2 regions of the Acuticoccus sediminis genome follow, and region 1 is predicted to be linked to the other one. Evidence: predicted binding sites of a transcription regulator. Region 1 holds the regulator's gene; the other holds the start of a gene.
The links. The regulator PhoB, encoded in region 1, activates phosphate uptake and scavenging genes when phosphate is short. The targets are predictions, from matches to a motif close to TGTCATNNANCTGTCAT.

Region 1 (4,032 bases):
GCGCCGCTGCTCCTCATCGGCATGAACGCCTTCGTCGCGTCGGTGCCGTCGACCCCGCTCGACCAGTCTTCCGCGCTTCCGGTGCAGATCTATCTCTGGCAGGGCAACGAGAACCGCAACTTCTTCGAGTCGCGCACGTCCGCGGCCATCCTCGTCCTGCTCGGCGTGATGATCACGCTGAACGCGTTCGCCATTTTCATGCGCCACCGCTTCGAGCGCCGCTGGTAATCAAGGACCGATCACATGACCGCTGCTCAAGTCATGGCCGAAGCGCCCAAGACCAACAATCCGCACGCCCACAACCGCTTCCAGACGATCCGCATTCCCGATCCCGCGCCGCGCCCGGTGAAGATCGAGGCGCGGGACGTCTCGGTGATCTACGGCTCCAAGGAGGCCGTGCACGGCATCTCGATCGACATTCCGGCCCAGGCGGTGACCGCGTTCATCGGCCCGTCCGGCTGCGGCAAGTCGACGTTCCTGCGCTGCTTCAACCGCATGAACGACACGATCCCCGGCTGCCGCGTGCTCGGTGAGATCATGATGGACGGCGAGGACCTCAACGACCATTCGCTGGACGTGGTGCTGCTGCGCGCGCGTGTCGGCATGGTGTTCCAGAAGCCGAACCCGTTCCCGAAGTCGATCTACGAGAACATCTGCTACGGCCCGCGCATCCACGGCCTCGCGCACAAGAAGGCGGACCTCGACGTCATCGTCGAACGGTCGCTGGTCCGCGCCGGTCTCTGGAACGAGGTGAAGGACCGCCTGCACGAGCCTGGCACCGGCCTCTCCGGCGGCCAGCAGCAGCGCCTGTGCATCGCCCGTGCGATCGCGGTGGAGCCGGAAGTCATCCTGATGGACGAGCCGTGCTCGGCGCTCGACCCGATCGCCACCGCGACCGTCGAGGGCCTCATCAAGGAGCTGCGCGAGAACTACACGATCATCATCGTGACGCACTCGATGAGCCAGGCGCAGCGCGTCTCCGACCGGACGGCCTACTTCCACCTCGGCGACCTCATCGAGGAAGGCCCGACGTCGAGCATCTTCAACGACCCGCAGGAGCCGCGTACGCGCGACTACATCTCCGGCGTTTTCGGATAAGTTTAAGCAACCGCCTTTGGTTCGAGTGAGGAGCAGCGCGTTGGTGCTGGCACGTGATCGGGACCGCGAGCTTGTCAGTCTCGCGGCGGAGGTCGCCGAGATGGGCGGCCTCGCTGAACATTTGGTGATGGACTCGGTGACCGCGCTGACGCGCATCGACACGCAGCGTGCGCGCGCCGTCATCGAGGCGGACCAGCGCCTCGACGCGATGCAGCGCAGCGTCGAGAACCATGCCGTCGACCTGATCGCGGCGCACCGTCCGCAAGGCAAGCCGCTGCGCGAGCTGGTCGCGGCGATGCGCATCTCCTCCGACCTCGAACGCGTCGGCGATCTCGCCAAGAACAACGCCAAGCGCGTTCTCGCGATCGAGGGGCGGGCCTACCCGCCGCGCGTGGCGCTCGGCGTCGAGCACATGTCCGACATCGCGCTCGAGCAGATGAAGTCGGTGCTCGACGCGTTCACCTCGCAGGACCTCTCGGCGGCGCTCGACGTGCGCAGCCGCGACGACGAGATCGACGCCATCTACACGTCGATCTTCCGCGAGCTGCTGACGTACATGATGGAGGATCCGCGCAACATCACGTTCTGCACGCACCTCCTGTTCTGCGCCAAGAACATCGAGCGGATCGGCGACCACGCCACCAACATCGCCGAGAACATCCACTATCTCATCACGGGCGAGCAGCCGGTCGAGGCGCGGGCCAAGGGGGACTCCTCGTCGTACCTGTCCGCCGACTGGGCCGAGCCCGAGAACGGTCGCGGAGGCCACTGACTTGCCGCAGGTCATGATCGTCGAGGACGAGGAGCCGCTGGTCCTCGTCCTGCGCTACAACCTCGAGGCGGAAGGCTACGACGTCGAGAGCGCCAGCCGCGGCGACGAGGCGGAGCTGAAGCTCCTGGAGGGCCTGCCGGACCTTCTGATCCTCGACTGGATGCTGCCGGGCCTGTCCGGGATCGAGCTGTGCCGGCGCCTGCGCTCGCGGCCGCAGTCGGAGAACCTGCCGATCATCATGCTGACGGCGCGCGGCGAGGAGACCGAGCGCATCCGCGGCCTCGCGACGGGCGCGGACGACTACGTGGTGAAGCCCTTCTCGACGCCGGAGCTGATGGCCCGGGTCCGCGCCATTCTGCGGCGCACCAAGCCGGCGGTGGTCTCCACGCTGCTGAAGGCCGGCGACATCGAGCTCGACCGCACGACCCACCGCGTGCGCCGCGCGACGCGCGAGGTGCACCTCGGCCCGACCGAGTTCCGCCTGCTGGAGTTCCTGATGCAGTCCCCCGGCCGCGTCTTCACGCGCGAGCAGCTCCTCGACGGGGTGTGGGGGCGGGACGTCTACGTGGACGAGCGCACGGTGGACGTGCACATCGGCCGACTGCGCAAGGCGATCAATCGCGGCAAGGCCAAGGATCCGATCCGCACCGTGCGCGGCGCGGGCTACGCCTTCAACGACCAGTTCCACATCCGCTGAGCGGAGGGGCGTCGCCGGCATCCGGCGTGGGGCGCGCCTCGGCGCGCCTGCCGGCCCCGCCCGATCGGCGGGCCGGCCGTGTCGGCCGCGTCAGTTCGACTTGGTCGAGCGGCGCGACGGGAAGGCCTGCTCGCAGTGCGCGCTGCAGTACGTCTCGCCCACCGCGACGCGGGCGCCGCAGAAACGGAAGTCCGCGCTCGACGGATCGCCCACCGGCCAGCGGCAGTGCGCGGAGGAGAGCTCCATGAGGGTGATGCCGTCGGTCAGGTGCACGACCTCTGCGACCGGCCGGGGCGCGGTCTCCATTTCCGGCTCCTCGACCACTTTGACGGCCACCGCGCCGGCGGCCATTACACGCGGCGCCGCGGCGGGCTTTGCCACCGGCGGCGGCGCACTGCGGGCGCGGGTCGCCCGCGCCTGGGGGGCTTTGACCCGGCCGGAGAGGCCGAGCCGGTGGATTTTGCCGATCACCGCGTTACGGGTCACGCCGCCCAGCGAACTGGCGATTTGCGAGGCGGACATGCCTTCTGCCCACATCTTGCGCAAAACCTCGATCCGCTCGTCGGTCCAGCTCATCGCGAATCCCTTTGCTCACGGCCGATCCACACGCGGTCCACAGCCCAAACCGGTGGGTGCGGGGCACTATGGAGTCGGGCGATGTCTTGCCTTTACCCGCGGAATCGTAAGAGATTTGAGGATTCACGGTCTAGAGTCGGCGAGTCCACGGCGACTCAAACCTTGCTTTTTCCCCAACCATCGGAAAGAAAGCCCGCCTGTTCCGCAGTAGCCCGTTGGGGGCGCTCGGAACGACCTTCGCATACATCGCGAGTGAACCCATGACGACGAACAGCCTGTTCCCGACCTACAACCGCGCTGACATCTCCTTCGAGAAGGGTGAGGGCGTGTGGCTCGTGGGCTCCGACGGGCGACGATACCTCGACATGGGGTCGGGCATCGCCGTCACGGGCGTCGGCCACGCGCACCCGCACCTCGTCGCCGTGCTGCAGGAGGCGGCCACGAAGGTCTGGCACACGTCCAACCTCTACCGCATTCCCGAGCAGGAGCGCCTCGCCGACCGGCTGACCGCCGCGACGTTCGCCGAGCGCGTCTTCTTCTGCAACTCGGGCGCCGAGGCGAACGAGGCCGCGATCAAGACCGCGCGCCGCTATCAATATGTGAGCGGGCACCCCGAGCGGACGCGCATCATCACCTTCACGGGCGCCTTCCACGGCCGCACGCTGGGCGCGCTCGCGGCCACGGGCGTCGCCAAGTACATGGAGGGCTTCGGCGAGCCCGCGCCCGGATTCGACAAGCTGCCGCTCGGCGACATCGACGCGGTGAAGGCCGCCGTCGGCCCGGAGACCGCCGCGATCATGGTCGAGCCCGTGCAGGGCGAGGGCGGGATCCAGATGGTCGACCGCGGCTTCCTGCAGGCGCTGCGGCAGATCTGCGACGACAACGGACT
Region 2 (4,032 bases), on a different contig from region 1:
ACAGTAACGCACGGCGTTGTCCGTGCGGGGAGGACGATCATGGCCGTACGGCAAGGCTTGACGGTGGTGGCCCTCGCGAGCGTCCTCGCGGCGCCCGCGGCGGCACAGTCCGGACGCTTCCAGATGGAGCCGTCCGGCCCCAACATCCTGCGCCTCGATCGGGAGACCGGCGAGATCGCCTCCTGCAGCGCCGGAGATTCGGGCTGGGTCTGCGAGACGCTGGTGCCGGCGAAGGACGCCGAGGCGCCCGCCACGGCACTTCTGGACGAGAACCGCCGCCTCAAGGCCCGCGTCGAGGTGCTCGAGCGGCGCCTCGGCCAGATCGCCGCCATCGCCCGTGGCGGTGCGGAGATCGGCGCCAATGCCGACGGGGAGGCGGGCCCGGCGCCTGTCGCCACGGCGAGCCCCGACGACCGGATCGACGTCGAAAAGGCCCGGCGGGACATCGACGACGCCGTCGAGGTCACCGGCTACGCCCTGCGCAGCTTCCGCGGTCTCGTCGACGCGCTGACGGCCGGGACGAATTGATCCACGTCGAGACTCTGGGAGAGGCCGCGGTCGGCCGGGTCGTCCACGGCCGCATCGACGTCGCGACCCGCGGCCCGGGCTTCACGGACGTCACCGCCGCGCTGCGCAGCTTCCTGCGCGACAACGCGCTCGGCGACGGATTGCTCAACGCGTTCGTCTCCCACACCACCGCGTCGCTCACCGTGCAGGAAAATGCCGATCCCGACGTCCAGACCGACCTTCTGGACGCGCTCGACCGCCTCGCCCCCCGCAACCGGCCCTACGTCCACAGCCTCGAAGGCACGGACGACATGCCGGGCCATATCAAGGCGATGCTGTCGGATACGGCGGTGACGATCGCAGTCGCCGCCGGCCGCCTGCGGCTCGGCACCTGGCAGGCACTTTACCTCATCGAGCACCGGGACGGCGGGCGGCACCGCTCGATCGATCTCACTTATGTTGGACGATAATCAACGTAAAATTTAGATCATATGATATTACAGGTTGCCATCGGGGCCATTCCGTTGCTAGCGTCGTGAGATTGATGCTCGTGGGTCCAGAGGTCTGTGCTGATGCTGAGGCAAAACCCACCCTTCTTCGAGAGTGACGACGACCCGTCGGAGGCGCCCGACGTGGCCTACGATCATCTGTCCATGACGGCGGAGATCGACAGCGAGCTGCAAGCGGCCATCGAGTACAAGATCGCGACGAGCGGCGTCGGCGGCGTCGAGACCGTACTGAGGCTGCTCAACGAGGCGCTGCGCCGCCATACCTGACGACGGGTCGGGGAGGGCGGCCCTGACCCGGCACGGTCCCGGGCGCGTGTCCGTCCCCTCAACGCCCGAAGTTGGCCCGGCATTGTCGACGCGTTTGACGGAAACCGTCGCGTTCTGCGGGCCGCCGGCGGAGGTTCGCGGACGGCGGCGCAGATTGCCGCAAGTAAAGTCACACGATACCAGCCGGTTCCACCGTCACCGAACCGTCATCGTACCTGCACATATCCGTTAAGTCCGACCGTTAAGGGACCTCCAGCAAACGAGGTGCCCATGGCGGACGTTCGCGTCGAAGAGTTGTCGAAGTCGTTCAGCGGCCAGAAGGCCCTGAACGCCGTCTCGTTGTCGGTCGAGGCGGGCGAGATGGTCGCGCTGATCGGCGCGTCCGGCTCCGGAAAGTCGACGCTGATCCGGCACATCGCCGGGCTCGTCCGCGGCGATGCCCGGGGCGGGCTGGTGCGGATCGGCGAGCGCACGATGCAGCACAACGGCCGCCTCTCCGCCGACGCGAAGACGATCCGCCGCGGTGTCGGTGTGATCTTCCAGCAGTTCAACCTGGTGAACCGCCTCGCGGTGATCACCAACGTCCTCGTCGGCGTGCTCGGCCATGTGCCGCAGTGGCGCGGGACGCTCGGCCTCTTCACCCGGGCGGAGAAGCAGGCCGCGCTCGTGGCGCTCGACCGCGTCGGCATCGCCCACACGGCCCACCGGCGCGCCTCGACGCTCTCCGGCGGCCAGCAGCAGCGCGCCGCCATCGCCCGGGCCCTGGTCCAGAAGGCGAAGGTGATCCTCGCCGACGAGCCGATCGCCTCGCTCGATCCGGCCTCGGCGAAGAAGGTCATGGAGACCCTTGCCACCATCAACCGCGACGAGGGCATCACCGTCCTCGTCTCGCTTCACCAGGTGGAGTATGCGCGGCGCTACTGCCCGCGCACGATCGCGCTGCGGGACGGGGCGGTCGCCTTCGACGGCCCCTCCACGGCGCTGACCTCCGACTTCCTGAAAGAGCTTTACGGCGAGGCGTCCGAGGAGCTGGTGCTGCCCGACGCACCCTTCCAGCCGCACGCCTCACGCGAAGGGATCCTGCACGGCCCGAAGCTGGCCACCGCCTGATCCGAAAAACCACATGAGGAGAAGCACGATGAACATCGTCAAGACGCTTGGCGCGGCGGCCCTGTCGTTCGCGATCGCGGCGCCCGCCGTGGCGCAAGAGGTGACCGAGATCAACTTCGGCATCATCTCCACCGAGTCGCAGCAGAACCTGCGCAAGCAGTGGGAGCCGTTCCTGTCGGACATGGAAGCGGCGATCGGCATGCCCGTGAACCCGTTCTTCGCGTCCGACTATGCCGGCGTCATCGAGGGCATGCGCTTCGGCAAGGTGCAGGTCGCCTGGTTCGGCAACAAGTCGGCGATGGAAGCCGTCGACCGTTCGGACGGCGAGATCTTCGTCCAGACCGTCGATGCGGCCGGCAACCCCGGCTACTGGTCGCTGATCCTCGCCCCGAAGGATTCGCCGCTCAACTCGCTCGACGATCTCCTGAAGTGCGACCAGTCGCTGAACTTCGGCCTCGGTGACCCGAACTCCACCTCCGGCTTCCTCGTCCCGACGACCTTCGTGTTCGCGGCCAACGGCGTCGACCCGAAGGCGTGCTTCAAGAACGTGACGAACGCCAACCACGAGACGAACGCCATGGCCGTCGCCAACGGCCAGGTCGACGCGGCGGCGAACAACACCGAGAACCTCGCCCGCATCGAGGCCAACAACCCCAAGGCCTTCGAGAAGATCAAGATCATCTGGAAGTCGCCGCTGATCCCCTCCGACCCGATCGTGTGGCGCAAGGACCTGCCGGCCGACGTGAAGGAGAAGATCAAGACCTTCTTCCTGACCTACGGCACCGAGGATTCCGCCGGTGACGTCGCCGAGGAGAAGGCCGTGCTCGAGGGTCTCGCCTGGGCGCCCTTCCGCGCCTCCAACAACGACCAGCTCCTGCCGATCCGCGTGATGGAGATCGCCAAGGAGCAGGCCAAGATCCAGGCCGACGACAAGCTCTCCGACGAGGAGAAGGCGGCGAAGGTCGAGGCGCTGGAGGCTCAGAAGAAAGAGTTCCAGGCGCAGATCGACGCCAACGCGCAGCAGGGCTGATCGCGCCGCGATCCATCGACACGTCCGGCGGCGAGCCCTGTGGCTCGCCGTCTTTTTTGCAAGGCGCACCATGGGCGACGCAACATGAGCGATACGGCAGGCCACAGGGCGGGCGGTGCGGGGATGCCGACCCGCAGTCTCGAGCTGAAACGGGACTGGTCGCGAACCCTCATCAACGCCGCGATGTGGCTCGTCCTCCTGGCGCTGCTCGCCTGGAGCTGGGGGCCGGCGGAGATGGGACGCTGGACCTATCTCTTCACCGACTCGGCGAACATGCGCGAGTACGCGTCGGAGTTCACGAAGCCCGACTTCTCCGAGTGGCGCTACTACGTCGAGGAGATGGTCGTCACGGTGCAGATCGCGCTGTGGGGGACGATCCTGGCGGTGGCGCTGTCGGTGCCGATGGGCATCCTGTCGTCCCACAACATGGTGCCCTGGTACATCTGGCAGCCGGTGCGCCGCCTGATGGACTCCTTCCGCGCGATCCACGAGATCGTCTTCGCGGTGCTCTTCGTGGTGGCCGTGGGGCTCGGACCGTTCGCCGGCGTGATGGCGCTCTTCGTCCACACCACGGGCGTCCTCGCCAAGCTCTTCTCCGAGGCGGTGGAG

Region 2: the regulator PhoB is predicted to act here: its motif matches at 1,477-1,493, upstream of phnC (phosphonate ABC transporter ATP-binding protein).

What each region holds. Positions count from the first base shown of each region.
Region 1 is NZ_QHHQ01000001.1:284,932-288,963, reverse strand. Features, by position in the region: gene pstA (phosphate ABC transporter permease PstA) at 1-228, shown strand, start outside; gene pstB (phosphate ABC transporter ATP-binding protein PstB) at 262-1,098, shown strand; gene phoU (phosphate signaling complex protein PhoU) at 1,142-1,870, shown strand; gene phoB (phosphate regulon transcriptional regulator PhoB) at 1,872-2,567, shown strand; gene DLJ53_RS01165 (GcrA family cell cycle regulator) at 2,658-3,143, opposite strand; gene DLJ53_RS01160 (aspartate aminotransferase family protein) at 3,404-4,032, shown strand, end outside.
Region 2 is NZ_QHHQ01000003.1:751,036-755,067, reverse strand. Features, by position in the region: gene DLJ53_RS17660 (Do family serine endopeptidase) at 1-7, shown strand, start outside; gene DLJ53_RS17655 (hypothetical protein) at 40-528, shown strand; gene DLJ53_RS17650 (secondary thiamine-phosphate synthase enzyme YjbQ) at 525-977, shown strand; gene DLJ53_RS17645 (hypothetical protein) at 1,080-1,283, shown strand; gene phnC (phosphonate ABC transporter ATP-binding protein) at 1,554-2,393, shown strand; gene phnD (phosphonate ABC transporter substrate-binding protein) at 2,407-3,423, shown strand; gene phnE (phosphonate ABC transporter, permease protein PhnE) at 3,508-4,032, shown strand, end outside.